DNA from 3 places in the Variovorax nitratireducens genome. Region 2 is predicted to be linked to each of the others. Evidence: predicted binding sites of a transcription regulator. Region 2 holds the regulator's gene; each other region holds the start of a gene.
The links. Region 2 encodes LexA, which represses DNA repair genes until DNA is damaged. Its sites were predicted from a motif close to ACTGTATNNNNATACAGT; they were not measured.
Positions count from the first base shown of each region.

Region 1: recA (recombinase RecA) is a predicted target of LexA. The motif match lies at 7,207-7,224, and genes of this name have one in related genera.
Region 3: ACSFA8_RS21015 (DNA topoisomerase IV subunit B) is a predicted target of LexA. The motif match lies at 4,533-4,550, and genes of this name have one in related genera.

Region 1 covers NZ_JBPJZO010000002.1:500,559-510,408, forward strand. The annotation lists gene ACSFA8_RS07730 (DNA topoisomerase III) at 1-2,694, opposite strand, end outside; gene ACSFA8_RS07735 (SET domain-containing protein) at 2,784-3,362, shown strand; gene ACSFA8_RS07740 (biotin--[acetyl-CoA-carboxylase] ligase) at 3,359-4,168, shown strand; gene ACSFA8_RS07745 (sporulation protein) at 4,165-4,413, shown strand; gene ACSFA8_RS07750 (sensor histidine kinase) at 4,438-5,871, opposite strand; gene ACSFA8_RS07755 (response regulator) at 5,960-6,631, opposite strand; gene ACSFA8_RS07760 (MarR family winged helix-turn-helix transcriptional regulator) at 6,661-7,143, opposite strand; gene recA (recombinase RecA) at 7,289-8,413, shown strand; gene recX (recombination regulator RecX) at 8,486-8,938, shown strand; gene ACSFA8_RS07775 (hypothetical protein) at 8,928-9,062, shown strand; gene ACSFA8_RS07780 (MurR/RpiR family transcriptional regulator) at 9,217-9,850, shown strand, end outside.
Region 2 covers NZ_JBPJZO010000004.1:338,344-348,193, reverse strand. The annotation lists gene adk (adenylate kinase) at 1-600, shown strand, start outside; gene ACSFA8_RS13765 (DUF6152 family protein) at 614-1,084, opposite strand; gene ACSFA8_RS13760 (hypothetical protein) at 1,102-1,521, opposite strand; gene ACSFA8_RS13755 (asparaginase) at 1,530-2,525, opposite strand; gene lexA (transcriptional repressor LexA) at 2,600-3,286, shown strand; gene ACSFA8_RS13745 (hypothetical protein) at 3,398-3,739, shown strand; gene ACSFA8_RS13740 (D-2-hydroxyacid dehydrogenase family protein) at 3,789-4,796, shown strand; gene ACSFA8_RS13735 (MFS transporter) at 4,793-5,950, shown strand; gene ACSFA8_RS13730 (type IV pilus assembly protein FimV) at 5,956-8,064, opposite strand; gene ACSFA8_RS13725 (3-hydroxyacyl-CoA dehydrogenase) at 8,213-9,736, shown strand; gene ACSFA8_RS13720 (oxepin-CoA hydrolase, alternative type) at 9,733-9,850, shown strand, end outside.
Region 3 covers NZ_JBPJZO010000010.1:96,091-105,940, forward strand. The annotation lists gene parC (DNA topoisomerase IV subunit A) at 1-1,571, opposite strand, end outside; gene ACSFA8_RS21010 (lytic transglycosylase domain-containing protein) at 1,608-2,396, opposite strand; gene ACSFA8_RS21015 (DNA topoisomerase IV subunit B) at 2,493-4,499, opposite strand; gene ACSFA8_RS21020 (MFS transporter) at 4,678-5,898, shown strand; gene ACSFA8_RS21025 (hypothetical protein) at 5,895-6,035, shown strand; gene ACSFA8_RS21030 (class I SAM-dependent methyltransferase) at 6,041-6,592, shown strand; gene dapA (4-hydroxy-tetrahydrodipicolinate synthase) at 6,626-7,516, shown strand; gene bamC (outer membrane protein assembly factor BamC) at 7,632-8,720, shown strand; gene ACSFA8_RS21045 (MBL fold metallo-hydrolase) at 8,732-9,508, shown strand; gene ACSFA8_RS21050 (hypothetical protein) at 9,571-9,825, opposite strand.

The sequences.
Region 1 (9,850 bases), on a different contig from region 2:
GACTTTCTTCGCCGCCGCCTTTTTTGCGGCCGGCGCCTTTTTGGCTGCAGTGCCCGCCGCGGTTTTCTTGGCGGCGGCCGGCGCGGCCTTGCTGAAGGTCTTGCGCGGCGGGAACTTGCTCGTGCGTGGCTCGAACTCGAAGGTGACCTTGCCCTCTTCCTTGTTCCAGGCCAGGAAGGCCTTGAACGCGCGGCGCGTGCGCATCGAGACGAACTTGTCGAGCAGGTCGGTCTTGCCGGTGGCCAGCAGCTTTTCCATCTGCGCGCGTTCCACCGGCTGCTGCAGGATGATCTTGCCGGTCTTGAAGGTGCAGCTCGGCGTGGGCTGCTCGTTCGTCGGCACCGACTTCTCGCAGACGTAGTTGCTGCCGTGCTCGAACACCGGCGCTCCACAGATCGGGCACGGGCCCACCGTGTCCTGCTGGCTAAAGTCGACGATCTCGCCGGTGTCGGCGTTCTTGTCGTCGCCGAAGTCGAACTCGAGTTTCCAGTTCTTCGTTTCTTCTTCGTCGAACTTGAGCACGATCTCCGCCGTGAAGGGCCAGCCGGCCTTGGAGCGGAAGCCGTCGATCGGGCCGATGTGCTTGTCGCGCAGCAATGCCTCGGCCTCCACCACCTCGAAGGTGCGGCCGGCCGGCGACTTGCCGAACGAGAAGCCGCAGGGCTGCTGCCCCGTCTTGCCGGTGCAGGTGTAGCGGCGGTAGTTTTCCTTCACCACGCCGCCGCAGTTGGGGCAGGGCGTCGAGAGCGTGGCGTAGTCGCCGGGCACGGTGTCGCGGTCGTACTCCTTGGCCTTCTTGACGATGTGCTCGGTCATTGCGGCAATCTCCCGCATGAAGGTGTCGCGGCTGAGCTGCCCCTTCTCCATTTGCGCGAGCTTGTATTCCCAGTCGCCGGTGAGTTCGGCCTTGGAGAGTTCCTCCACGCCGAGGCCGCGCAGCAGCGTCATGAGCTGAAACGCCTTGGCCGTCGGAATCAGCTCGCGGCCTTCGCGCAGCATGTACTTCTCGGCGATCAGGCCTTCGATGGTGGCGGCGCGTGTGGCGGGCGTGCCGAGGCCCTTTTCCTGCATCGCTTCGCGCAGCTCGTCGTCGTCGATGGTCTTGCCGGCGCCTTCCATGGCGCCGAGCAGCGTGGCTTCCGAGTAGCGCGCGGGCGGGCGCGTCTTCAGGCCCTTGGTGTCGGCCGATTCGGTGTTGACGATTTCGCCCTGCTTCACCGGCACCAGGTTCTTGCCGTCCTTCTCGTCGTCGTCGGACACGGCTTCCTTGCCGTAGATCGCGAGCCAGCCCGGCTTGACCAGCACCTTGCCGTCGCTGCGGAACGGGTACTTCCTGCCGCCCTGCTCGACCGTGCTGATGCGCGTGGTGACCTGGTGCTCGGCGCTCGGAAAGAACACCGACAGAAAGCGCCGCACGACGAAGTCGTACAGCTTCTGCTCGGCGTCGCTCAGGCCGCTGGGCGCCTGCAGCGTGGGGATGATCGCGAAGTGATCCGACACCTTGGCGTTGTCGAAGATGCGCTTGTTCGGCTTGACGTAGTTGCCGTCGACGGCCTGCTTGGCAAAGGGCGCCAGGTGCTTCATGCCGCTGTTGGCCAGCATCTCCATCGTGTTCTTCACCACGGGCAGGTAGTCTTCGGGCAACGCGCGCGAGTCCGTCCGGGGATAGGTGAGTGCCTTGTGGCGCTCGTAGAGGCTCTGCGCCAGCGCCAGCGTGGTCTTGGCCGAGAAGCCGAAGCGGCCGTTGGCTTCACGCTGCAGGGAGGTCAGGTCGAACAGGGCCGGCGAAGCCTGGGAGGTGGGCTTCGACTCTTCGGTGACGGTGGCCGGCTTGCTGCGCGCGGCGTCGGCGATCTCGCGCGCGTCGCGCTCGTTCCACACCCGGTCCGCGCGCTGCTCGGCATCGGGTTCGCCGTTGGGCAGCGTGGGCGCGTTGCCCTTCTTCCAGTTCGCGTCGAACCACTTGCCCGGATACTTTCCGGCTTCGGCGGCAAAGCTCGCGTGGATTTCCCAGTAGTCGCGGCTCACGAACTTGCGGATCTGCTCCTCGCGCTCGACCACCACCGACAGTGTCGGCGTCTGCACCCGGCCCACGGTCGTGAGGAAGAAGCCGCCATCGCGCGAATTGAACGCGGTCATGGCGCGCGTGCCGTTGATGCCCACCAGCCAGTCGGCCTCGGAGCGCGAGCGCGCGGCGTCGGCCAGGCCCTGCATCTGCTTTTCGGTGCGCAGCGTTTCGAAGCCGTCGCGAATCGCCTGCGGCGTCATCGACTGCAGCCACAGGCGCCGCACCGGCTTGCCCAGCGGGGCCTTGCCGCCGGCATATTGCTCGATCAGGCGGAAGATCAACTCGCCCTCGCGGCCCGCGTCGCAGGCGTTGATGAGCTGCGTCACGTCCTTGCGCTTGGCCTGCTTGACCACGGCGTTCAGGCGCGTCCTGGTCTTGTCGACCGGTTTCAGGTCGAAGTGCGGCGGGATCACCGGCAGGTTGGCAAAGCTCCACTTGCCGCGCTTCACGTCGAATTCTTCGGGCGCCTGGATCTCGACCAGGTGCCCCACGGCGCTGGTCACGACGTAGCTTTCGTTCTCGAAATGCTCGTCGTGCTTGTCGAACTTGCCGGCCACCGGCGTGAGGGCACGGACGATGTCCTGTGCCACCGAGGGCTTCTCTGCAATCACCAAAGTCTTCGTCATCTTTTCTCTCTATCTACAATCTGCCGCTTCTCGCGTGCGTACGCGCGCACGCGCATACGTGTGCATATTCAAACTAACAGACTTCGGCGATGCCCTCCAAAACCCCTTCGAACACAGGTCGCCGCATCCAGACGCGCCGCTCCGGCATCCACGGCAACGGCGTCTTCGCAGTGCAGGACATCGCCAAGGGCGAAACGCTGATCGAATACAAGGGCGAGGTCATCAGCTGGAAAGAGGCCCTGCGCCGCCATCCGCACGACCCGGCCCAGCCAAACCACACCTTCTACTTCCACATCGATGACAAGCATGTGATCGACGGCAAGGTCAACGGCAACGCCGCCAAGTGGATCAACCATGCCTGCGAACCCAACTGCGAGGCCGACGAGCAGGACGGCCGTGTCTTCATCAAGGCGCTGCGCGACATCGCCGCCGGCGAAGAACTCAACTACGACTACGGCCTGATCATCGACGAGCCCTACACGCCCGAACTGCTGGCCGAGTTCCCTTGCTGGTGCGGCGCCGAGACCTGCCGCGGCACGCTGCTCTCCCCCAAGGACAACGACGAGCAGGCGAAGGCCGAAAAGAAGAAGAAAAAGGCGAAGAAAAAGAAGAAGGCCGAGAAAGAGGCGAAGAAGGCCAAAAAAACCAGGAAGGCCGGCAAGGAGTGACAAACCGCTGGCCTGTCGCCGAACTGCGTGCCGCACTCGACGCGCTGGTGCCGGGCTTCGCGGTCGAGGTGGTGGCCGAGATCGACTCGACCAACACCGAGCTCATGCGCCGCGCGCGTGCCGGGGGGGGCGTGCCGGTGCTGCTGGTGGCCGAGCGCCAGACCGCCGGGCGCGGCCGGCTCGGCCGGCCCTGGCAAAGCACCGCGGACGGCGGGGCTGCTGCGCCCGACGAATCACTGACCTTTTCGATCGGGCTGCCGCTCGCACCGCAGGACTGGTCGGGCCTGTCGCTCGCGGTCGGCGTCAGCGTGGCCGAAAGTCTGGATCCGGAGGGCAGCCAGTTGCGCCTGAAGTGGCCGAACGATCTCTGGACGGTGGAGGATCGCAAGCTCGGCGGCATCCTGATCGAAACCGCGCTGCCGCAGGCCGCCGCTGCGCAGCGCTACCTGGTGATCGGCATCGGGCTCAACATCGGGCCGCGCGAGGCCGCCGGGCTGGGCACGGCACCGGCCTGGCTGCGTGAGTATTGCCCCGGCGCACAGGCGCCGCAGGTGCTGGCCGACATCGTGCCGCCCCTGGTGCGCAGCGTGCTGGGGTTCGCCGAACACGGCTTCGCGGCCTTTGCAGAAGGTTTTGCAGCGCGCGATGCACTGCGCGGGCGCGACGTGCGCCTGAGCGACGGGACCGAAGGCCATTGCGAAGGCGTGGGGTCGGCCGGGGAACTGCGCGTGCAGACGGCGGCCGGCCTGCAGTCGGTCACCAGCGCCGAGGTCAGCGTGCGCCCGTCGGGCGGGGTGGCGTCATGAGCAAACCCCGCCTTCTGCTGGCGGCGCTCCTGCTGGCCAACCTGGTTTACTTCGCATGGACGCAGGGCGGCCTGGCCATGTTCGGCGCGGTGCCGGCCGCCTTCGCAGAGCACGAGCCGCAGCGCATGACGCAACAGATCCGACCCGGCGCACTGCAGATCCGCAACGAAGCGGCAGCGGCGCCCGCGCCCGTGTCCGCGGCGCCCGCCGAGCCGGTAGCGGAGCCTCCTGCGTCGACGCAGTGATCCGGCAGCCGCTGGCGCTTCGGTTCAAACGGTTTCGAAGCGCACGCTGAAGCGCACGCCGGGCGGTTGCCTGCCGGGCCGCGCGTCTTCGAGATGCACCGTGGCTTTGTGCTGCCGCGCGATCTCCAGCACGATCGGCAGCCCCAGGCCGGAGCCGTCGGCCTCGTTGCCGAGCACGCGGTAAAAGGGTTCGAACACCAGTTCGCGCTCGTGCTCCGGAATGCCGGGCCCCGAGTCCTCCACCTGCAGCAGCACCACGTGGCCGAACGGGTCGGCCAGCACGCGCGCCGTGATCACGCCCGGCCTTTCGTCTGACGAGGGCGTGTAGTTGATCGCGTTGTCGACCAGGTTGCGCACCATCTCCTTCAGCAGGGTGAGGTTGCCGTCGAACATCACGCCGAGCGCGCCCGGCTCGGCACCGTCGTAGCCGAGGTCGATGCGCTTTTCGATGGCACGGGGCACCGCTTCGCGGACGACGTCGATGGTCAGCCGCGCCAGGTCGCAGCGCTGCCAGGCGCGCGCGCCGGCCCCGCCTTCGGCCCGCGCCAGCGCCAGCAGCTGGTTCACGGTGTGGGTGGCGCGAACGCTGGCCCGGCCGATCTGCTGCAGCGACTGCTTCAGATCATCGGCGCTCGCGCCCTGGCGCTGGGCCAGATCGGCCTGCATGCGCAGCCCGGCCAGCGGCGTCTTGAGCTGGTGCGCGGCATCGGCCAGAAAGCGCCTCTGGATCGCGATTGAGACCTGCAGCTTGGTCAACAGCCCGTTGACGGACATGACCAGCGGCGCCACCTCGACTGGCACCGCGCTGTCGTCGAGCGGGCTCAGGTCGTCGGGCTTGCGCTCGCGAATGCGGTCTTCAAGCTCCGACAGGGGCTTGATGCCACGCACCAGCGCCAGCCAGATCAGCAGGATCGCGAGCGGAAGGATCGCAAACTGCGGCAGCAGCACGCCCTTGATGATCTCGGTGGCGAGCACCTTCTGTTTTTCGCGCGTTTCACCCACCTGCACCAATACCAGCCCCGACCCCGTCAGTGCGGGCTGCACCCAGGTGTAGGCCACGCGTACCGGCTCGTCGCGCATGCGTTCGGTGCGGATGAACACGCGCTCGTCCGTGGGCACCTCGTCGTCGGGCGGCAGCGGCAGGTCGGCGTCGCCGCCGAGCAGATCGCCTTCGGCCCCACGCACCTGGTAGTAGACGCGGTCGGTGTCGTCGCCCCGGAGGATGTCGCGCGAGGGCTGCGGCAGGTAGAAGCGCACGCGCTTGTCCTGCACCGTGACCAGCGCGGCCAGTGTCTGCACGTTGTGTTCGAGCGCGCGGTCGAACGGCCGGTTGGCAATGCCCTGCGCCACCAGCCACGTGACCCCGATGCTCACCGGCACCAGCAGCAGCAGCGGCGTGAGCATCCAGTCCAGGATCTCGCCGAACAGCGAGCGCTGTCCGTGCTGGAACAGGCGAATCACAGAGCCGTCCGCCGGGCCGCCCCAAGGATGGCCTGCGCTCCCTCGGGCGGCAGCGAATGCACGCAGTGATGCGCGTGGGGGCCCATCAGTTGATCTTTTCCAGACAGTAGCCGAGGCCGCGTACCGTGGCGATGCGGATCGGGCCCTTCTCTATCTTCTTGCGCAGGCGGTGGATGTAGACCTCGATCGCGTTGAGGCTCACTTCCTCGCCCCATTCGCAGAGCCGCTCGACCAGCTGATCCTTGCTGACGAGCCGGCCGGCGCGCTGCAGCAGCACTTCGAGCAGGCCAAGTTCGCGGGCCGAGAGCTCGACCATCTTGCCGTCGATGGTGGCAACGCGGCCGGCCTGGTCGTACGTGAGCGGGCCATGCTTGATCGCGTTGCTGGTGCTGCCCATGCCGCGCCGCGTGAGGGCGCGCACGCGCGCTTCGAGCTCCTGCAGGCTGAACGGCTTGGCCATGTAGTCGTCGGCGCCATGGTCGAGGCCCTTGACGCGTTCTTCCACGCTGTCGGCCGCGGTCAGCACCAGCACCGGCAGCGTGGAGCCGCGTGCACGCAGCCGCTTCAGGATCTCGAGGCCGTGCATCTTGGGCAGGCCGAGGTCGAGGATCAGCAGGTCGAATTCGCTGTTGGTCATCAGCGCCGCATCGGCCTGCGAGCCGGTCGCGACATGGTCGCAAGCCGCGCCCGACGTGCGCAGGCTGCGCAGCAGGGCATCGGCCAGCACCTGGTCATCTTCGGCAATCAGGATTCGCATGGGCCTTCTCCGGCTGTTCGGCGCGAATTTTAGGCCGCAGCGTAGGCTTCGAGGCCGATCGTCACCACGGTGGCGATCTCGTCGCCGACGCTGGCGCGAAACTCGTGTTCGGCCTGTGCCACGGCGCGCCGGAAGGCTTCGAGCCAGGCCAGTCCGTCGGCGGTGAACAGCACGCGGCGCGCGCGCGCATCGAGCGGGTCGGGCCCGCGCGTGACCAGGCCCCAGGCCTCGCACTGGTCGACCAGCGTGCCCATCGCCTGCTTGGTCATGCCGGCGCGCTCGGCCAGTTCGGTCAGGCGTGAGCCGTTGCGCGCGAGGTGGCGGGTGATGTGGATGTGCGCGGCGCTGACCTGTTGCCGCGCGGCAAGATTGGAGAGCGCCAGCGGCACATCGACGTCGTGCGCCATCAGGGCCAGCACGCGCTCGTCGAAGCGGCGCATCGCGTGGCCGAGCAGCCGGCCGAGGTGAACCTGGCGCCAGTCGTCGGCATGTGTAAGTGCATCGTCAACCACAGCTCGATAGTAAATCAAACTGACCAAAATTTGGGTTTACTTCAACCCATGCCTCGCTACACTACTGTTCAAGCATCCAGCCTGTGATTAAAAGCAGACTGGGTACAACAAGTACCAACCCGTTGATATTCAAGGAGATTTCCAGATGGACGCACTCGTCAAAGGCACCAGCATTTCGGTCGCAGGCAGCGAAAAAGCCAAGGCCTTGCAGGCCGCGCTGGCCCAGATCGAAAAGCAGTTTGGCAAGGGCACGATCATGCGGCTCGGTGAAGGCGAGGCGCTGGAAGACATCCAGGTGGTCTCCACCGGCTCGCTGGGCCTGGACATCGCGCTGGGCGTCGGCGGCCTGCCGCGCGGTCGCGTCATCGAAATCTACGGCCCGGAATCGTCGGGCAAGACCACCCTCACGCTGCAGGTCATCGCCGAAATGCAGCGCCAGGCCGGCACCTGCGCCTTTGTCGACGCCGAGCACGCACTCGACGTGCAGTACGCCCAGAAGCTCGGCGTGAACCTGTCCGACCTGCTGATCAGCCAGCCCGACACCGGCGAGCAGGCGCTCGAAATCGTCGATTCGCTGGTGCGCTCGGGCGCCGTCGACCTGATCGTGATCGACTCGGTTGCCGCACTCACGCCCAAGGCCGAAATCGAAGGCGAAATGGGCGACTCGCTGCCCGGCCTGCAGGCCCGCCTGATGAGCCAGGCGCTGCGCAAGCTGACCGCCACCATCAAGAAGACCAACTGCATGGTCATCTTCATCAACCAGATCCGCATGAAGATCGGCGTGATGTTCGGCTCGCCCGAAACCACCACTGGCGGCAACGCGCTCAAGTTCTACGCCTCGGTGCGCCTCGATATCCGCCGCATCGGCACCATCAAGAAGGGCGACGAGGCGATCGGCAACGAAACCAAGGTCAAGGTGGTGAAGAACAAGGTCAGCCCGCCGTTCAAGACCGCCGAGTTCGACATCCTGTTCGGCGAGGGCATCAGCCGCGAGGGCGAGATCATCGACATGGGTGTGGTCGCCAAGATCGTCGACAAGTCGGGCGCCTGGTATGCCTACAACGGCGAGAAGATCGGCCAGGGCCGCGACAACGCGCGCGAGTTCCTGCGCGAGAACCCCGAACTGTCGCGCGAGATCGAGAACAAGGTGCGCGAGTCGCTCGGCATCCCGCTGCTGGCCGCAGATGCGGGCGCCGAAACCGCCGAGGCCAAGCCCGCGAAGGCGGACAAGGCAGACAAGGCGGACAAGGCGGACAAGGCTGAAAAGTAAGCACCGGATCGGCCTCGGCCAGCGCCTGCGCAACGGGTCTGAGCCGATGGCCGTCCAGTACCGCTACCAAGAATGGCGTTCGCTGCCCCCTCCCTCAAAGGCCGTGCGCTGCGCCTGCTGAGCCAGCGCGAGCACTCGCGCGTCGAGCTGGAGCGCAAGCTGGCGCGCCACGAGGAAGAGCCCGGTTCGCTCGCCAGAGCGCTCGACGAACTGGTCGCCAAGGACTTCATCAGCGAGGCGCGCGTGGTTCAGTCGGTGCTGCACCAGCGCGCGCCGCGCATGGGTGCCGCGCGCGTGAAGCAGGAGCTGGCGCACAAGGGCATCGCGCCCGAAGCCATCGCCGAGGCCATTGCCGGCCTGCGCGACACCGAGCTGCTGCGTGCCCGCGAAGTCTGGCGCCGGCGCTTCGACGCGCCGCCCGGCGATGCCACCGAGCGTGCGCGGCAGGTGCGCTTTCTATTGGCGCGGGGATTTTCGGGCGCGGTGGTCGCGAAGGTCTTGAGAGGCAACTCCGATGACGACTGAAACCATTGCTTCGCGCTTGCTGCGCCAGCCCGGCATGGACGACGCGGCCTCTGCGCGCGACAGCGCCTGGATCGCGGCGGATCTCGAGGCCTTGCGGCAGTTGCTCGAAGCCGACGGGCGCTGAAGCTTTCAACGGGGCCTGCGCGCCGTGACCGGCCGACCGCCGCCCGGTGGTCTGGAATTTGCATCACGCAAAGAAATGACCAAAAATTTTCTTTGCATGGGTATATTTGTAATCAAATTTACTTTTTGCCCGTGAAACGCGCACCCACCGAGGCATGACCCCCGTTGTTTCCCCCGCCGCCGGCACCACCGTGGCGCAGCGCATTGCGCAGGCGCTGCCGCGGCTGACCCGATCGCATCGCCAGGTCGCCGACCACGTGCTGGCGCATCCGCTGCAGGTCGCGACCCTGCCGATCGACGAACTGGCGGCCACCGTCGGCGTGTCCGTCGCCACCGCCAACCGCTTCGCGCGGGCGCTCGGCTTCGAGGGCTATGCCACCTTTCGCGCGGAGTTGGTGCGCGGCTTCGAACCCTTGCTGGCGCCGGTGGAGCAATTGCGCGGGAACCTGGCCCGGCCTTCGACCGTGGCCGAGGTGTTCGCCACGGCGCTGGAAGAGAGCCACCGCAACATCGAGGCGACGCGGCGCGCGCTCGACCACGGCGCCTGCGAAGAAGCGGTGCAGTCCGTGCGGGATGCCAACACCATCTACATCGTCGGCTACGGTGCCAGCGCCTGGCTAGCCGGCCTGCTGCAGCACGGGCTGGACGCGTACTGCCCGGATGTGCGCCTCTTGCCCGGGGTCGGCGGCGTGACGCACGGTGCCCGCACGCTGTCGCGCGGCAAGCCCGGCGACCTGCTGGTGGCGATCGGCTTTCCGCGCTACCTGACCGATACCGTCACGCTCGCGG
Region 2 (9,850 bases):
CTGTGCAAGAAGTACGGCATCCCGCAGATCTCGACGGGTGACATGCTGCGCGCCGCCGTCAAGGCCGGCACGCCGCTGGGCCTGGAGGCCAAGGCCATCATGGAATCGGGTGCGCTCGTGAGCGACGACCTGATCATCAATCTGGTGAAAGAGCGCATTGCGCTGCCCGACTGCACCAACGGTTTTCTGTTCGACGGATTTCCCCGCACCATTCCGCAGGCCGATGCGATGAAGGCGGCGGGCGTCAAGATCGACTACGTACTCGAGATCGACGTGCCGTTCTCCGACATCATCGAGCGCATGGGTGGCCGCCGCTCGCACCCGGCATCCGGGCGCACCTATCACGTCAAGTTCAACCCGCCGAAAGTCGAAGGCATCGACGACGTCACGGGTGAACCGCTGATCCAGCGCGACGACGACAAGGAAGACACCGTGCGCAAGCGGCTCGAGGTGTACGGCCAGCAAACGCGTCCGCTGGTCGAGTACTACGCGAGCTGGGCCAAAGCCGACCCGGCTGCAGCGCCGAAGTACCGTGCCATCGCAGGTGTCGGCAGCGTCGACGAAATCACCCAGCGCGCACTCGCGGCGCTGAACGACTGACCGTCGTCAGCCGTCAGGCCGGACTGGAACGCAGCGCGTAGGTCTTGCCGCCGACAAACAGGTATTCGACGCGCATCACGGCCTCGCCCTTCTCGTCCTTGAAGGTGAAGCCGATGGCGGACAGCGTGGCGCCGGGCTTGATCTCTTCCACGCTCCATGCCGACATGCGCGTGAGGGGCGCGAGTTCCAGCTCCCATCGACGATCCTTGCGCGTCGGCACCACGGCTCTGGCCAGCAGCGCCTTGCCATCGACCGCAGCGCTCTGCGCGGGCAGCGCACGCTGGGCCAGATCGGCCGGCACCTTGATGTCGGCCGGCAACTCGATCACGAGTTCGGCATGCGGGTTCTGCCAGCGTGAACTCAGCACCTTGCCCTCGAGGTAGATCGGCCGCTCGGCGTCGAAACTGCTCCAGCCGTGGTGCGCCCGGACGCCGGGCGCAACGAGCGCTGTGGCGGCTACAGCAAGAAAATGGCGGCGTTGCATGACGAGCTCCTTCGCGTTCAGTAGTACGCAATCCAGCGGCCGCAGAACACGACCGCGACCCAGATCACAGTGGACAGCAACATCTGGGCGCGGGCAAGGCCGTCCAGCCGGGCCAGCGAGCCACGCCCGTGGAACCATGCTGCGTTGCAGCCGGCCGCGACGAGCAGCAGCATCTTGAGCACGAAGCTGCGGTTGGCGAGCAACTCGGACGGCTGCGTCGAGAACATCAGAAGGCCGCTCGCCGCGGCGAGCGCGAAACCGGCCAGGGCGATGCCAAGCGACAGCCGGGCAAGCGCCTCTACCGGCAGCGCCGCGCCGCGACCGAACACGCGCAACTCGAACAGCACGAGGTTGCCAAACAACAGTCCGATCCCGAGGATGTGCACCGCCTCCAGCACCGGATAAGCCCAGGGATGGGTCTGCAGCGCGGCGAACATCGCTTCCTTCAGCCGGACGCGTCGGCGCCGATCAGCTCGAGCATCAGCGCGATGCGCGCCTTGACCGGGCTCAACCCGCCTGCATCAGGCAGCGCATCACCCGCCTTCGGGAGGATGTGCCCGCTGGTGCAACGCGTGGCGCGCAGCACCGCGATGCCGGTGGCCTGCGCGCGCAATGCCGAAGCCTCCAGTTCACGATGCAGCGTGCCGTTGCCGGTGGCGGCAAGCACCAGGCCCCGCACGGCATCGGGAGAGCCCGCCTCCCGTTCGCGCACCAATGCGTCGACGATGGTGCCGCGCGCACCGGCATGGCTCGTCAGGATCTCCACGCGCGGCGCGGCGCCAACGCTTGCGAGCCAATCAATGGCCGTTTGCGCCCTCCCCTCGGAAGCTGTAGGCCAGTTTCGCAGCAAGCGAACGACGCCCTCCTCGACATAGCCGTGCGGGCCGGCATCGCCGGACGCGAAGGCGTCGACCCGATAGGTGTGCACCTTCTGCACGTCGAGCGCGCTGTGAATCACGCCGGCGCAGACCACCACCACCCCGCTCGCGCCTTCGGTGGCCGCGACCGCGATCGCATCGCGCACGTTCTGCGGGCCATCGGGCGACAGTGCGGTCGCGGGCCGCATGGCGCAGGTCAGCACCACGGGCTTGCGGGGCGCCAGCACCGATTGAAGAAAAAAGCCCGTCTCTTCGAGCGTGTCGGTGCCGTGGGTGATCACGATGCCTGCCACGTCGGGCTGTGCCAGCCAGTGCGCGCAGCGCTGCGCGAGCTGCTGCCAGACGGCGAACTCCATGTCCTTGCTGTCGACCTGCGCAACCTGCTCGGCCTCCAGCGTCACGCCGGCGGGCGCGTCGATGCCGCCGACCAGCGCGGCCACGCCCACTTCGCCCGCGGTGTAGCCGATGTTGTCCCCGGGCTGCGCGGCTCGCCCGGCGATGGTGCCACCGGTGCCCAGCACCAGGATGCGGCGCAGCGTTGCTGTTGCGGATTGCGTGACCATCACTTGCCAACTTTCAAAAACTGGTTAAAAATACAGTTACTGGATACACAGCCAGTATCGCAAGGAGTCAACGCATGCTCAACCTGTCGACTTTCGCCGTCAAGCTTACCGCCCGGCAGCAACAGATTCTGGATCTCATCCAGAGCGCCATCGCCCGAACCGGTGCGCCGCCCACGCGCGCCGAGATCGCAGCCGAACTGGGCTTCAAATCGGCCAACGCGGCCGAAGAACACCTGCAGGCGCTGGCGCGCAAGGGCGTGATCGAACTGGTCAGCGGCACCTCGCGCGGCATTCGCCTGAAGGGCGATGCACTGCGCGCCATCAACGAAACCCGCTCCAGCCAGTATTCGCTCGGTCTGCCCGGCATGGCCCAGCTCGCACTGCCACTGATCGGCCGCGTTGCAGCCGGTTCGCCGATCCTCGCGCAGGAGCACGTCGATCAAACCTACTACGTCGAGAACACGCTGTTCCAGCGCCAGCCCGACTACCTGCTCAAGGTACGCGGCATGTCGATGCGCGATGCCGGCATCATGGACGGCGACCTGCTCGCGGTGCAGGCCACCAAGGAAGCGCGCAACGGCCAGATCGTCGTGGCCCGGCTGGGCGACGAGGTCACCGTCAAGCGCCTCAAGCGCAACAAGCAGGTGATCGAGCTGCATGCCGAAAACCCCGACTATCCGACCATCATCGTGCAGCCCGGCGAGCCCTTCGAAATCGAAGGCCTCGCCGTCGGCCTGATCCGCAACACGATGCTGATGTAGCCATCACCGGCAGCAACAGGTGGCGGGCGTATGGCGCAAGGCCATCACCCTGTTGCAGCCGGACGAGACGCAATCCTGCCTGTGTTCAACCTCTGACTTACTGGAGTTCACATGGGAATCGCTCTTCTGACCTTGGCCGACCTGTTCACGCCGCTGCAATCGCTTGCAAGCCGCTGGATACCGGCACGCCGTGCCCACCGCAATGCGGGCCTGCGCTATGTGGCCGTGCGCCCCGCCTGCACAGTGCGCCCCGCCTGCACCGTGCGGCCCGCTGCCGCCAACGTGGCACCCACCGCACGGCCGCTGCGCGTGGTGCGCGTGCTCGACGGCCAGCGCGTTGATCGCGCTTCCGGCCGCGTCGTGATCTCGGGCCGCATGGCCGATGTCTGCGCCGAACTCGACCGCCTCGTCGCGCTCGAGGCCGCCGACGACTCGCGCCATCTGATGCACTGACCAGCGGCCACCTCACGGCGACGAGGAGCGCAAGGCACAATAACGTGCCATGAACATCGTGATCCTCGACGACTACCAGGATGCCGTGCGCAAGCTGCGCTGTGCCGCCAAGCTCGACGCCTACGCGGCCAAGGTCTACACCAACACCGTCAAGGGCATCGGCCAGTTGTCGGTTCGGCTCAAAGACGCCGACGTGATCGTGCTGATCCGCGAGCGCACGCAGATCTCGCGGCAACTGGTCGAGAAGCTGCCCAAGCTCAGACTCATTTCCCAGACCGGCCGCGTCGGCGGGCATGTCGACGTCAACGCCTGCAGCGAACTCGGCATCGCAGTGGCCGAGGGCAGCGGTTCCCCGCTGGCACCGGCCGAGCTGACCTGGGCCTTGATCATGGCGGCGATGCGGCGACTGCCGCAGTACATCAGCAACCTCAAGCACGGTGCCTGGCAGCAGGCGGGCCTCAAGTCGGCATCGATGCCGGCGAATTTCGGTCTTGGTTCGGTGCTCAAGGGCAAGACGCTGGGCATTTGGGGCTACGGCCGCATCGGCCAACTGGTCGCACGCTATGGTCAGGCCTTTGGCATGCAGGTCGTGATCTGGGGCCGCGAGGCCAGTTGCAGCAAGGCCCGTTCCGACGGGTTCCAAATCGCTGCCAGCCGCGAGGCACTGTTCGAGACCGCCGATGTGCTGTCCGTTCACCTGCGCCTCACGGACGAAACACGCGGCCTGGTCGCCCTCGAAGACCTCTCGCGCATGAAGCCTACCGCCCTGTTCGTGAACACCTCGCGCGCCGAGCTGGTCGAGCCCGATGCGCTGCTCGCGGCGCTCAATCGCGGCCGGCCCGGGCTGGCCGCCATCGACGTGTTCGAAAGCGAACCGCCGCTGCAGGGCCATGCACTGCTGCGTCTCGAAAACTGCATCTGCACGCCGCACATCGGCTATGTGGAACAAGAGAGCTACGAGCTCTATTTCGGGCAGGCGTTCGACAACGTGGTGAGCTTCATCAAGGGCAACCCCACCAACATCGTCAATCCGGGCGCGCTGCAGGTTCGGCGTTGAACCGGCCGCCGCTGCCCGCCGCATTGTGGGCACTGCTGGCGGGCAATTTCGTAATCGGCACCGGCGTCATGGTTGTAGCCGGCACGCTCAACGAGATAAGCGATTCCTTGGGCGTCAGCGCCGCAGCGGCGGGCCAACTGATCACGGCGGGCGCGGTGGTCGTCTGCCTCGGCGCCCCGCTGCTCGCCGCACTGGTGGCTGGGTGGGATCGACGTGTGCTGCTTGCACTGTCGATGGCCTGGTATGCGGTCGGCCACGTGCTCGCGGCGCTGATGCCCAGCTACACGGGCCTGCTCGTGGTGCGGATGCTCACGATGATCGCGCCCGCCATCTTCACGCCGCAAGCCGCTGCGTGTGCCGGCTTGCTGGTGCCGCCCGAGCAGCGCGGCCGAGCCGTGACCTTCGTTTTTCTCGGCTGGTCGATGGCCTCGGTGCTGGGGCTGCCGCTGGGTGCGCTGATGGGCGGGCACTTCGGCTGGCGTGCTGCGTTCATGGCGATTGCCGTGGCGTCCGTGCTCAGCGCGATCTGGGTCTGGGCCACACTGCCGGTGGGCATCCGGCCCGCAGTGCTGACGCGTGCCGCGTGGGCCAGCGTGCTGAAGAGCCCGGTGCTGATGGGCGTCGTGTCGGTCACCGCACTGCAGGGCGCGGGCCAGTTTGTGCTGTTCAGCTATTTCGCACCGCTGGTCAAACAACAGCTCGGTGCTGACGCGACGATGCTGAGTCTGCTGTGGGCCTGGTTCGGCGTTTGCGGCCTGATCGGCAACATGCTGGTCAGCCGGTACATCGACCGCATCGGCGCAGGCCGGATGGTGCTGCTGACCACCTCGTTGATTGCGCTGAGCCTGTTGCTGTGGCCGCTGGGCCGCAGCTTCGCCGTGCTGGCGCTGGTGCTGGCGCCCTGGGGATTCGGCTGCTTTGCCGCCAACTCGGCCCAGCAGGCACGGCTGGTGGGCCTGGCGCCCGCAATGGCCTCCGGCTCGGTGGCGCTCAACAGTTCAGGGATCTATATCGGGCAGGCCATGGGCGCCGGGGCCGGTGGCTGGCTGCTCGCCAACGGCGCGGCGGGCTGGATGAGCTGGGCGGGCCTCGCCGCCCTGCTGCTGGCCATGGCGTTGAGCGTCGCGGTCGAGCGCCTGCCGCGTCCGGCCTGACCGCCTCAGCGCTTCTTGATGACGCGTGGTGCGATCTCGGCCTCGGTGTCCGGGTCGAACAGGTCGAAATCGATGGTGTGCGAATCACCGGCGGGCGGCGGCGCCCCGCGTTCGATCGGCGCAGCGATCGTTTCAAAGGCGGTCTTGTCGAACTCGGCCAGATCCATATCGATCTGCGGCCTGACGGGCATCGGCCGGGCATCGGCGGCCACCACCGGCGAATCGGGGATCAGCACCGTATCGGCCTGCAGGCCGTCGTCGATGCCGCCGTAGATCGAAGGCGGCGGCGGCTGGGTGGGCGCGATGTCCTCGAGCAAGGTCGCGGGCGCTGTGGCGTCGTGAGAGAAAGTGTCGACGAACGACAGCGGCGTCACCGGCGCCGGCGGTGCGCTGTCGGGGTCGATCACTTCCTTGGCCACCGCATACAACAGCAACAGTTCCTGATAAGCGGCAAGGTCGAAGGCTTCGTCCTCATGCACGCCCGGTTTGCGGAACACCAGTTCCTCGATCAGCGCCAGCGTGCCGGCGGCCGGCCATTGCGATTCGATGCGGGCGAGCGCACCGCGGTAGTGCTCCAGCCCACGCCCGCCGAGCGAGAAATCGTCGAACGCAGGCACCTCGGCGTTGAAAGCACGCTCGAAGCCGCCGCTCAGGCGCGCGTACTCATCACGACGCCCCAGCGCGTGATAGATCTTGAACAGGTCGAGGTACGCCAGTGCACTGGTGTCGGGATTGGCGGCAATATGTTCGACCAGAACAGCGATGGCCTGGTCGTGCTGCCCAAGCGAGAGGAAGAAGTCCGATTGCTGCTGCACGTCGAACAGTTCCTCGGTATTGACCGGTCGCACGGCCGCAGGCTCTGGCGCGCGCGTGGCAGCGGGCTCCGGCTCGTCCTGGTCGTATCGCGTGTCGGCATTGGTGGAAGCCAGCAGCGCCGCATGGCGCGGATCCAGCTCCCCTGGCGGCAGCGCGTCGGGCCGTGTGACCGGGTGGTCCACCAGGTCATCGAACTGGCTGTCGGGCGTCGGCCCCGGGCGTGGCCCGCCTTCGCGCGCATCATGCCCATCCCCCCACCAGGCAGGTGCCACGGCGCGGCGTGACAGGCGCCACAACAGTGCAATCGCGACCAATGCGAGCAGCAGCAAAAGCCCGAGGGCATACACCAGCGGATTGTTGTAGCGACTGTCGCGCGCCTCAGCCAATTCGCTGCGCATTTCGAGCAGCGTGCGCTGGTTCTGGGCGGTCTGCTCGCGCAGCGCGGCCAGCGTGGCTTCGAGCGACTGAATGCGCTGCGCCTCGCGTTGCGCGTCTTCCGGCGGCGCCGAGAGTGCACGCCACTGCGCGGCGGCCTGCGCGCGCTTTGCCAGGTCTTCACCACCGGGCAATGCCAGCGAAGGCGAAGTTTGTAGACCGACCTCCCGCAACGACAACGGTTCGAGCGCGTCGACCTGCAGCCGCGGGCCGGTGGCAACCGCTTCGCGTTGGGGTTCGGGTGCTGTCACGCGTGCGGCGGGTGCGGCGGGCACGGGCACACGCACAGCGGGTGCGACGCGGGCCGGCGCCTGCGCGACGGCGGCGCGGCGCGGCGCGGGAGGCGGCGTGCCGGCGGCCCGTTCGCCGGATTCGGCAGTGCGCGGACGCGGCGGCGCGCTACGGCGCGCCGTGCCGCCCGAACCCATCGCGGCCGAGCTGGCACCGGCGTTGCCTCGCGACGAACGGGCGCTGCGCTCTTGCGGTGCGAAGGCGGGCGCGCCGCTGTCCGCCCGCGATGCCGACGACGCTGCGCGCGGCAGACTGACCGCCTCCGGCGGCACATCGGCCAACAGGACATAAGTGCGGATCGAGCGGGCCTCGCAACCGGCGCGCACCGTCACATTGACCACGGGTTCCTCGATCGCCACCGTCGATCGCACTCGCAGACGCGAGCTGCCGGCCGAAGAACCCGGTTCCAGCGATACAGTCACACGTCGATCGTCGATGCGCGCGTCGCCCTGAACCACCTCTGCTTCAAGGCACAGGCTGTCCCCTTTTTCTGCGCCTTCGAGTGCCAGCGGGATCGCCAGATCGAGCGGCTTGCCGATCCAGGTCGCCCCTTGAGGGCGGCCGATCGTCAAGGCGAGCGATGGTAGCGCGAACCCCAAAAGGGCCAGGGTCGCCGCAATGCGTCGAAGTTTCAAAATGGGATGAAAAAATTGAAATCTAAAGTAAACAGATTCTGACATGCAGGTACAGCACATTCTTTCATCTGGAGACATTTATCAAATGAACGTGAACTTTTCCAAAATCGCCGTCGTTGGTGCCGGCGCCATGGGCCGCGGCATCGCCCAGATGGCAGCGCAAGCCGGCAGCGAGGTATTGCTGGTCGACAGCATGCCGGGCGCCGCGGAACGGGGCCTGGCAACCCTCGCCGAACAATGGGGCAAGCTGCACGCCAAGGGCCGGCTCGAAGCAGCCGAGCGCGACGGGCTGGTTGCGCGGATTCGTGCGGTCACCACAATGCAGGAACTGGCCGCTTGCGATCTGGTCATTGAGGCGATCATCGAAGACCTGGAGGTGAAACGCCAGTTGTTTCGCGAACTCGAGACGATCGTGGCGCCCACTGCCGTGCTGGCCACCAACACCTCGTCGCTGTCTGTAACGGCCATTGCCCGGGCGCTGCAGCATCCGGGGCGCTGCGCGGGCTTCCACTTCTTCAACCCGGTACCGCTGATGAAGGTGGTCGAAGTCGTGGCCGGCTTCAAGACGGAACCGGACGTCTGCGCCCGCCTGGCCGGCTACGCCGAGCAAATGGGCCACAAGGCGGTGCAGGCGAGGGACACGCCCGGCTTCATCGTGAACCATGCGGGCCGCGGCTACGGCACCGAGGCGCTGCGCATCGTCGGAGAAGGCGTAGCCGACTACGCCACGGTCGACCAGATCCTCAAGGATCAAGCCGGCTTCAGGCTCGGCCCATTCGAACTGCTGGACTTGACCGGGCTCGACGTCTCGCATCCGGTGATGGAGTCGATCTATCACCAGTACTACGAAGAACCGCGCTTCCGGCCCAGCGTGATCACGGCCCAGCGCCTGGCGGCCGGCGCGCTCGGCCGCAAGACCGGCGAAGGCTTCTATCGCTATGCCGACGGGGTCATGCAGCAGCCGCCCGAAGCGCCCGCGCCGCTGGTGGAAAAGCTGCCGATCTTCTGGATCTCGCCCCGCGCAGCCCGGCGTGCCGAGTTGATCAAGCTGGTACACGACCTAGGCGGCCAGATCGAAACCGGCGCCACGCCGTCGACGGCTGCGTTGATCCTGGTCGCGCCGCTGGGCTTCGACGTGACCACGGTGGCCGCCGTCGAGCGCCTGGACGCCACGCGCACCGTCGGCATCGACATGCTGATCGACGATGCCGCCACCAAACGCCGCGTGCTGGCCACCAACCCGGCCACACGGATCGACATGCGCGACGCAGCGCATGCGCTGTTCGCGCGCGACGGCAAGGCCGTCAGCGTCATTCGCGACAGCGGCGGCTTCGTCACCCAGCGCGTGGTGGCCACCATCGTCAACATCGCGGCCGATATGTGCCAGCAAGGCGTGTGTTCGCCGGCGGATCTCGAAACTGCGGTGACGCGCGGCCTCGGCTACCCGCAGGGCCCGCTTGCGATGGGCAACCTGTACGGCCCGACCAACATGCTCGAAGTGCTGTTCAACCTGCAGACTGTCTACGGGGATCCGCGCTATCGCCCCAGCCCCTGGTTGCGCCGCCGCGGCGCGCTGGGCCTCAGCCTGATGCACGAAGAAGAAGCATGACCGCAGAACTCAAGAGCCGCACCGAAGGCCAGACCATGGTGCTGACACTGGCCAACCCGTCGCAGCGCAACGCGCTCGGCCCTGAAATGTACGCAGCCGGCATTGAAGCGCTGA
Region 3 (9,850 bases), on a different contig from region 2:
GCCTGGATCAGCGTGCGGCGCGGGTCTTCGAAGGTCTTGGCGTCTGACTCGATTTCCTTTACCAACAGGCGGCGCAATGTGGCCGGGCTGCCGAGAATGTCTTCGAGCTTCTTCTGGTCTTCGCGCAGGCCTTTGAGCTCCTGCTCGATCTTGATCGCTTCGAGCCGCGCGAGCTGGCGCAAGCGGATTTCAAGAATGTCTTCGGCCTGGCGATCGCTCAGGTTGAAGCGTGCGATCAACGCGGCCTTCGGGTCGTCCGCCGCGCGGATGATCGCGATCACCTCGTCGATGTTGAGCAGCACCAGCTGCCGCCCTTCGAGGATGTGGATGCGGTCCAGCACCTTGTCGAGCCGGTGACGCGAGCGCTTTTCGACGGTGATCTCGCGGAACGCGATCCACTCGTTGAGCATCTGGCGCAGCGACTTCTGCGTGGGCTTGCCGTCGATGCCGACCATCGTGAGGTTGATCGGCGACGAGGTCTCGAGCGAGGTCTGCGCCAGCAAGGTGGTGATGAAGTCCTCCTGGCTGATGCGCGAGGTCTTCGGCTCGAACACCAGGCGCACAGCCGCGTCCTTGCTGGACTCGTCGCGCACCACGTCGAGCATCGAGAGGATGGCGGCCTTGAGCTGGGTCTGCTCGGCCGAGAGCGCCTTCTTGCCTGCACGCACCTTCGGGTTCGTGAGCTCCTCGATTTCCTCGAGCACCTTCTGCGTGCTGACACCGGGCGGCAGTTCGTTGACCACGAGCTGCCATTGCCCGCGCGCGAGGTCTTCGATCTTCCAGCGTGCGCGCACCTTGAGCGAGCCGCGGCCGGTGCGGTATGCCTCGGCGATGTCGGAGGCCGCGCTGATGATCTGCGCGCCGCCCGGATAGTCGGGGCCAGGCACCATGGCAAAGAGTTCTTCTTCACTCAGCTTGCCATTGCTCTTGATGAGCGCGACGCAAGCGTCGGCGATCTCGCGCAGGTTGTGGCTCGGGATCTCGGTGGCCAGGCCGACCGCGATGCCGCTCGCGCCGTTGAGCAGCGTGAAAGGCAGGCGTGCCGGCAACAGGCGCGGCTCGATGGTCGAGCCGTCGTAGTTGGGAATGAAGTCGACCGTGCCTTCGTCGATCTCGTCGAGCAGCAGGCTGGTGATGCGGGCCAGCCGCGCCTCGGTGTAGCGCATGGCCGCAGCGCCGTCGCCGTCGCGGCTGCCGAAGTTGCCCTGGCCGTCGACCAGCGGATAGCGCTGCGAAAAATCCTGTGCCATGCGCACCAGCGCGTCGTAGGCGGCCTGGTCGCTGTGCGGGTGGAAGCGGCCCAGCACGTCGCCGACCACGCGTGCGCTCTTGACCGGCTTGGCACCGACCGTGCCGTTGGCGCCGCCGAAGCCCAGGCCCATGCGCGACATCGAATAGAGGATGCGGCGCTGCACCGGTTTCTGGCCATCCGACACGTCTGGCAGCGCACGGCCCTTGACCACGCTGAGCGCGTATTCGAGGTAAGCCTGCTGGGCGTAGTCGGCCAGCGTGATGCCGGTGCCGTCGTCGGGCGGCGGAAGGTCGAGCATCGGTCGGGAGGTATCGTCCATGGGTCTGTCTGTCGTCGGTTCTTCAAAAAATCGGGATCACTCGGCCGGCAGGCTCGGCAGGCTTGGCATGCGCGGCGCACCGTCGGGCGGCGGCAGATTGCCACGGCCCAGCGCGCCGCCCTGCGGCACCGCGAGCTCCATCCGGATGCGCCCCGGCAGCTTGCCGCCGCTGCGGCCCACGGCAATGCGCGCGCCGGGCTTGAGGTGGGCATAGAGCTGAAGCACCGTCTTCACGTAGTTCTGCGTCTCGCGGTAGTTCGGAATCTTGTTGCCGGCACGTTGCACCGCGCCCTCGCCCGCGTTGTATGCGGCCAATGCGAGTTCGATTTCGCCGGGAAACATCGCGATCAGGTCGCCCAGATAGCGGGAGCCGGCGGCGATGTTGATGCGCGGGTCGTAGAGCTTGCTCTCCAGCGAGCGCCGTTTGTCGGCCTGCACACCGTAGCGCTGCGCGGTCGCGGGCATCAGTTGCATGAGGCCGATCGCGCCCTTGGGCGACACGGCCTGGGCATCGAAACCCGACTCGGTGGCGATCAGGGCCTGCAGCAGTTCGTAGTCGATCGCATGGCGCTTCGAGGCGTCCTGCAGGGCGCTCTTGGCGCTCTTGTAGTTGGGTGACTTCTCGAACAGCGCGAGCAGCGTTTGCGATGCAGGCGGAAGCTTGCCGGTGCCGGCACCGAGCCCGCGGCCCGTCGGCGCCACGCCCTCGGCCGTGTCGAAGTTCTGGCCACCCCGAAAAAAGAGCTGGTAGCGCTCGTCGAGTTTTTCAGCCGCGAAATGCGCCACGCCCTTTTCGTCGACATAGCCGTAGATGTCGGCCGCCATCGCGCCTTGCTGCGAAATCAATAGCAGCAAGCCCAGGAACAGCGGACGGAAAAGGCCTGAAAGATTCACAAGATCGAGGGTCGCCTGATGGCGGGCTCAAACGTCGATTTCGACATCGTCGCCACGGAGCTCCATCAGATCACGTCTTGCGGCCGCTTCGCCTTTACCCATGAGCTTGGTGATCTCTCCCTGGGTCTGCGTGAAGTCGAGCCGGCCGAGCTGCACCTTGAGCAGGCGGCGCGTGTCGGGATTGAGCGTCGTTTCCCAGAGTTGTTCCGCACTCATTTCGCCCAGGCCCTTGAAGCGGCTGATGCTCCAGGCGCCTTCGCGCACGCCGTCCTTGCGCAATTTGTCGAGCGTGGCGACCAGTTCGCCCTCGTCCAGCGCATAGACCTTGGAGGCCGGCTTCTTGCCGCGCGCGGGCGCGTCGACGCGAAACAATGGCGGCTTTGCGACATAAACGTGGCCGGCTTCTATGAGTTTCGGAAAGTGCCGGAAGAACAGCGTGAGCAGCAGCACCTGGATGTGCGAGCCGTCCACGTCGGCATCGGAGAGGATGCAGACCTTGCCATAGCGCAGGCCGCTCATGTCGGGCTTGTCGTTCGGGCCGTGCGGGTCGACGCCTACGGCGACCGAAATGTCGTGGATTTCGGTGTTGGCAAACAGCCGGTCGCGCTCGACCTCCCAGGTGTTGAGCACCTTGCCGCGCAGCGGCAGGATCGCCTGCGACTCCTTGTCGCGGCCCATCTTGGCGCTACCGCCAGCCGAGTCGCCCTCGACCAGAAACACCTCGTTGTGGCTGATGTCCTTGCTCTCGCAATCGGTCAGTTTGCCCGGCAGCACGGCCACGCCAGAGCCCTTGCGCTTCTCGACCTTCTGGCCGGCCTTCTGGCGCGTCTGGGCCGCCTTGATGGCCAGCTCGGCGAGCTTCTTGCCGTAGTCGACGTGCTGGTTGAGCCACAGCTCGAGCGCGGGGCGCACGAAGCTCGACACCAGCCGCACCGCGTCGCGCGAATTCAGGCGTTCCTTGATCTGGCCCTGGAACTGCGGATCGAGCACCTTGGCGCTCAGCACATAGGAAGCGCGGGCAAACACGTCTTCGGGCAGCAGCTTCACGCCCTTGGGCAGCAGCGAGTGCAATTCGATGAAGCCCTTCACGGCCGTGAAGAGACCGTCGCGCAGGCCGCTTTCGTGCGTGCCGCCGGCGCTGGTTGGAATCAGGTTGACGTAGCTCTCGCGCACCGGCTGGCCGTCTTCGGTGAAGGCCACGCACCATTCGGCGCCCTCGCCTTCGGCAAAGTTGTCGGCGTTCTTGTCGGCATGGCCGGCGCCTTCGAACAGCGGGATCACCGGCTCGCCGTTGAGCGTCTGCATCAGGTAGTCGCGCAGGCCGCCCTTGTAGAGCCACTGCTGTGTCTCCATGGTCTTCTCGAACACGAGAGTGACGGTCACGCCCGGCATCAGCACCGCCTTGCTGCGCAGCAAGTGGGTCAGCTCGTTGATCGGCAGCGTCGGCGATTCGAAGTACTTGGCATCGGGCCAGGCGCGCACCGTGGTGCCCTGCTTGCGGTCGCGGGCGCCTTCGGCGTTGGCGCTGCCGCCGCTTTCCTGGGGCCGGATCTGCAGCGGCTCGATCACGTCGCCGGCCGAAAACGCGAGTTGCGCCACCGAGCCCTCGCGGTACGAGATCACTTCGAGCCGCTTCGACAGCGCATTGGTCACCGACACGCCCACGCCGTGCAGGCCGCCCGAAAAGCTGTAGGCGCCGCCCGAACCCTTGTCGAACTTGCCGCCCGCATGCAGCCGGGTGAACACCAGTTCGACCACCGGCGCCTTTTCTTCGGGGTGCAGGCCGAACGGAATGCCGCGGCCGTCGTCTTCGATGCTGACCGAGCCGTCGGTGTGCAGCGTCACCTTGATCTTCTTGCCGTAGCCCGCGAGCGCCTCGTCGGCCGCGTTGTCGAGCACTTCCTGGATGATGTGCAGCGGGTTGTCCGTGCGGGTGTACATGCCCGGGCGCTGCTTGACGGGCTCAAGGCCCTTGAGGACGCGGATCGAGCCTTCGGAATACGCTTGCGGAGTTGTCTTGCTGGGGGTTGCCATGGGGGCGGATTGTATGCGTCGCCCCATCGAAAACCTGTATGGGCATACAGATTCGACCCTGCCAGAAGGCCTTAGACGGGCATTGATGTGCTCCGGGCATCAATAGCGCGCAGATTCATCACCAATGACTGTCGCGCAGCCGTCGGCGCGCTGCGGCGCTTCCAGCTACATTGCCCGCATGACCGCCCCCGCCCGCCCCCTCCCGATCGCCCAGGTGCTGCTGTGCGGCGCCATGATCGTCACCCTCTCGATGGGCATCCGCCACGGCTTCGGGCTCTGGCTGCAGCCGATCACGCAGGCGCAGGACTGGAGCCGGCAAACCTTCTCGTTCGCGCTGGCCATCCAGAATCTTTCATGGGGCATCTTCGGCGTGTTCGCGGGCATGCTGGCCGACAAGTTCGGCGCATTCCGGGTGTTGATCGGCGGCGCGGTGTTCTACGCGCTGGGGCTGTTCGGCATGGCGCATTCGCCGACGCCGCTGCTCTTCACGCTGAGTGCGGGCGTGCTGATCGGCGCGGCGCAGGCAGGCTCGACCTATGCGGTGATCTACGGCGTGATAGGGCGGCAGATTCCGGCCGAGCGGCGCTCGTGGGCCATGGGCGTGGCGGCAGCGGCCGGCTCGTTCGGGCAGTTCCTGATGGCACCCATCGAGGGGTGGCTGATCGGCCACCTGGGCTGGCAGACGGCGCTCGCCGTGCTGGCGGTGCTGGTGCTGGTGATCATCCCGCTGGCCTTCGGCCTGCGCGAACCGAGGACAGCAGCGCTGGCCGGGCACCGCGACCAGTCGGTGCTGCAGGCGGTTGGCGAGGCCTTCCGCTATCCGAGCTTCGGCCTGCTGATGGCGGGGTACTTCGTCTGCGGCTTCCAGCTGGCGTTCATCGGCATCCACATGCCGACCTACCTGCGCGACCGCAGCCTGTCGGCCGACGTGGCGGGCTATGCGCTGGCGCTGATCGGGCTGTTCAACGTGTTCGGCACCTACACGGTCGGGTTGCTGGGACAGACGCTGGCCAAGCGCAAGATCCTCGCGGCGATCTACTTCGCACGGGCCGTGTCGATCGTGCTGTTCCTGCTGGTGCCTATCTCGCCGCTCAGCGTGTATGTCTTCTCGGCGGCAATGGGCTTCCTTTGGCTGTCCACCGTGCCCGCGACCAATGCGATCGTGGCCGGCATCTTCGGCGTGGCGCATCTGTCGATGCTCAGCGGTTTCGTGTTTCTGAGCCATCAGGTCGGCTCGTTCCTGGGCGTGTGGCTCGGCGGCTACCTGTACGACACCACGGGCAGCTACGACATCGTCTGGTACATCGCGATCGCGTTGGGCGTGTTCGCGGCGCTGATCAACCTGCCGGTGAAGGAAGGCGAGATCGTGCGCGGCGCACCGCAACCGGCCACGGCATGACGTTGCAGACCCGCCACCGCCTCCTGCACGCCGGCGCCTGGCTGGCGGCTGCCGCGGCGCTGGGCGGCGTCTTTGCGCTTTATACGCGGCCCGCTTTTCTGGTGCGGATGGTCGACCAGATCTGGGCCTGCTTTTGAGCGAGCTGCACGGTTCGGGCGCGCCGTCCGCCTGGGTGGAGCGCTGGTCGCACCTGGTGCCGCCCGGCGGCACGGTGCTCGATGTGGCCTGCGGCGCCGGGCGCCACATGCGCTGGTTTGCCGAGCGCGGGCACGCCGTCACGGGGGTCGACCGGGCGCCGGAAGCGGTGGCCGCCGCTTCGCACTTCGGCCAGGTGCTGCAGGCCGACATCGAGGCCGGCCCGTGGCCATTTGCCGGCCGGCAGTTCGATGCGGTGGTCGTCACCCATTACCTCTGGCGCGCGCGGCTGCCCGACATCGTGGCGGCCGTGGCGCCGGGTGGCGTGTTGTTGTACGAAACCTTCGCCGCCGGCAACGAAACGGTGGGCAAACCATCGCGTCCCGACTTCCTGCTGCAGCCGGGTGAACTGCTGAGCGCCAGCGCCGGGCTGCGCGTCGTCGCCTACGAGGACGGCTTTCTTCCGGATCCCGAGCGCTTCGTCCAGCGCATCGCTGCGGTACGGCTGGCCGGCGCCTCGCCGCGCCACCTGCTCGGGGTGCCGTCGGCCAGTCATTAGAATGTCTGCTTTTCGTCCCATAAAGAGACCCCCTTGGATCAACTGACTGGCAGCATCGTCGCGCTCGTCACGCCGATGCACGAAGACGGCAGTGTCGACTACCCCGCCCTGCGCCGGCTGATCGACTGGCATATCGACGAAGGCACCGACTGCCTTGGCGTCGTCGGCACGACCGGAGAATCTCCGACGGTCGACGTCGAGGAGCACTGCGAAATCATCCGTGTCTCGGTCGAGCAGGCCAAAGGCCGCGTGCCGGTGATGGCCGGCTGCGGCGCCAACTCGACCAAAGAGGCGATCGAGCTTGCCAAATTCGCGCGGGGCGTGGGCGCCGACTCGCAATTGCAGGTCGTGCCCTACTACAACAAGCCGACCCAGGAAGGCCAGTACCAGCACTTCAAGGCGATCGCCGAAGCCGTCGGCGACCTGCCCACCGTGCTTTACAACGTGCCCGGCCGCACCGTGGCCGATATGGCGCACGACACCGTGCTGCGCCTGGCGCAGGTGCCGGGCATCATCGGCATCAAGGAGGCGACCGGCAACATCGAGCGCGCCCAGTGGCTCATCCGCGACCTGCCGAAAAGCTTCGCCGTGTATTCGGGCGACGACCCGACCGCTGTGGCACTCATGCTGTGCGGCGGCCAGGGCAACATCAGCGTCACGGCCAACGTGGCGCCGCGCAAGATGCACGAGCTCTGCATGGCCGCGATTGCCGGCGACGTCAAGACCGCGATGCGCATCCAGTTCGAGCTGATGCCGCTGCACCGCAACCTGTTCGTCGAGCCCAACCCCATCCCGCTCAAGTGGGCGATGGCACGGCTGGCGCTGTGCGGTGGCACCCTGCGGCTGCCGTTGACCGAACTCGCCGAGGGCAGCCGACCGGCGGTCGAGGCGGCCCTGCGCGCCACCGGCCTGCTCAAGGATTGACCATCGAAATCCTGCCGACCGCCGAAGCCGGCAACCTTTTGCCGGCCTTCGACTCTGACGTGGCGGACGCCGCACGCGTTCATTGAAATTCAGACATTCCACAAGGAAGACGACGTTGAAAACCATTTCGCGACTTGCCCTGCTCGGCCTCGTGGCCAGCCTCGCCGCCTGCTCTGCACTGGAGCCCGACAAGATCGACTACAAGAGCGCCGGCAAAGCCCCGACGCTCGAAGTGCCACCGGATCTGACCCAGCTCTCGCGTGAAAACCGCTACGCGCTGCCCGGCGCGCCGGTGTCGGCCAATTCGTACCAGGCCGGGGTTGCCAACGCACCCGGCCAACCCACGGCAGTGTCGTCCGTCGGCGATGTCCGCATGGAACGCTCGGGCGCAGAACGCTGGATCGTGGTCAACCGTCCGGCCGACAAGCTCTGGGAACCGGTGCGCGACTTCTGGCAGGAAAGCGGATTCCTGCTGACCACCGACCAGCGCAACCTCGGCATCATGGAAACCGACTGGGCCGAGAACCGCGCCAAGCTGCCGCAGGACATCATCCGCAGCACGCTCGGCAAGCTGGTGGACACGGTCTACTCGACCGGCGAACTGGATCGCTTCCGCACGCGCATGGAACGCACGGCCAGCGGCGGCACCGAGATCTTCATCAGCCATCGCGGCATGGAAGAGGTCTACAGCACGTCGCGCAAGGATCAGACGATCTGGCAGCCGCGCAAGAGCGACCCCGAACTCGAAGCCGAATTCCTGCGCCGCCTGATGGTCAAGCTCGGCGTTTCGCAAGAGCAGTCGAAGGCCCTGATGGCCGCCGGCCCGGTGGTGCAAACCTCGCGCATCGGCAACGTGGCCGGTCAGCCGGTGGTGCAGATGAGCGAAGGCTTCGAGCGCGCCTGGCGCCGGGTCGGCCTGGCGCTGGACCGCACCGGCTTCACGGTGGAAGACCGCGACCGCGCCGCTGGCACCTACTTCGTGCGCTACATCCCGCCGAACCCCGACAAGAAAGAGCCCGGCTTCTTCGCCAAGCTGATCACCTTCGGCCAGGCCGGCAAGGCCGACGCACCGCTCAAGTTCCGCATCCAGGTCAAGAGCCAGGGCGAAGCCAGCACGGTGTCGGTGCAGAACGAAGCCGGCGCACCCGAGACCTCGGCGAACGCCCAGCGCATCGTCCAGGTCATTGCAGACGACCTCAAGTAGCCGGTTCGCCGATGCTTCGCTTTCGAAGCCTCGGTAGCGGCAGCACCGGCAACGCCACGCTGGTCGAGGCGACCAGCGGCGGCCGCACCACCCGCCTGCTGATCGACTGCGGCTTCGGGCTCAAACACCTCGATGCGCGGCTTGGCCGCGCCGGGCTGGTGGCGCGCCAGATCGATGCGGTGTTCATCACGCACGAGCATGGCGATCACATCGGCTGCGCCCATGCGTTATCGCGGCGCGACCGCATTCCCGTGTGGATGAGCGAAGGCACCTGGCTCGCGACCGGCGGGCGCGACTTCGAGGGACGCTTGAACCTTGCACGCGATGGCGCCGAGATCGCGGTCGGCGACCTGGCGCTGCAGCCTTTCACGGTGCCGCACGATGCACGCGAGCCCTTGCAGCTGGTCTGTACCGACGGTGCACGCCGGCTCGGCGTGCTGACCGATCTGGGCCACGCAACGCCCTACGTGCTGGCGCGGCTGGCCGGGCTCGACGCCCTGCTGCTCGAATGCAATCACGATGGCGATCTGCTCGCGCAGTCGGCCTACCCCGCCTTCCTCAAACAGCGCGTCGGCGGCAACTACGGGCACCTCTCGAACACGGCTGCTGCGGACATCGCGCGCGCCGTGCGCCATGGCGGACTGCGCCACGTGGTGGCAGCACATCTGAGCGAGCAGAACAACCGGCCCGACATCGTGCGGCGCGTGCTGGCCGAAGCACTGGGCGCCCAGGAGGACGAGATCCTGACCGCCAGCGCGGCAGACGGCTCGCCATGGCTCGATCTCTGACACCATGAAAAAAGCCGCCAACTGGCGGCTTCCTTGTCAGGTCCAGGTGCGCGGGCTTCGCGTCACTTTGGCGCGGCGGCAGCGTCCTTGGCAGCCTGCGTGGCCTTGTTGGCTTCTTCGAGGGCGGCGGCCGAGCCCGGCGCGGGCGTTGCAGCCGGCGGGGTGGCGGTGGTAGCCGGGGCGGCGGGCGCCGCAGCAGGCGGGGTCACGACCACGGGCGGCGGCGTCACGATGGCCGGTGCAGCCTCTTCCTTTTTGCCGCAGGCACTCAGTGCAGCAACGGCGATCAACGAGGCAAGCAGGACGGACTTTTTCATGGAGGCTCCTTTGGTGATTGCGAGA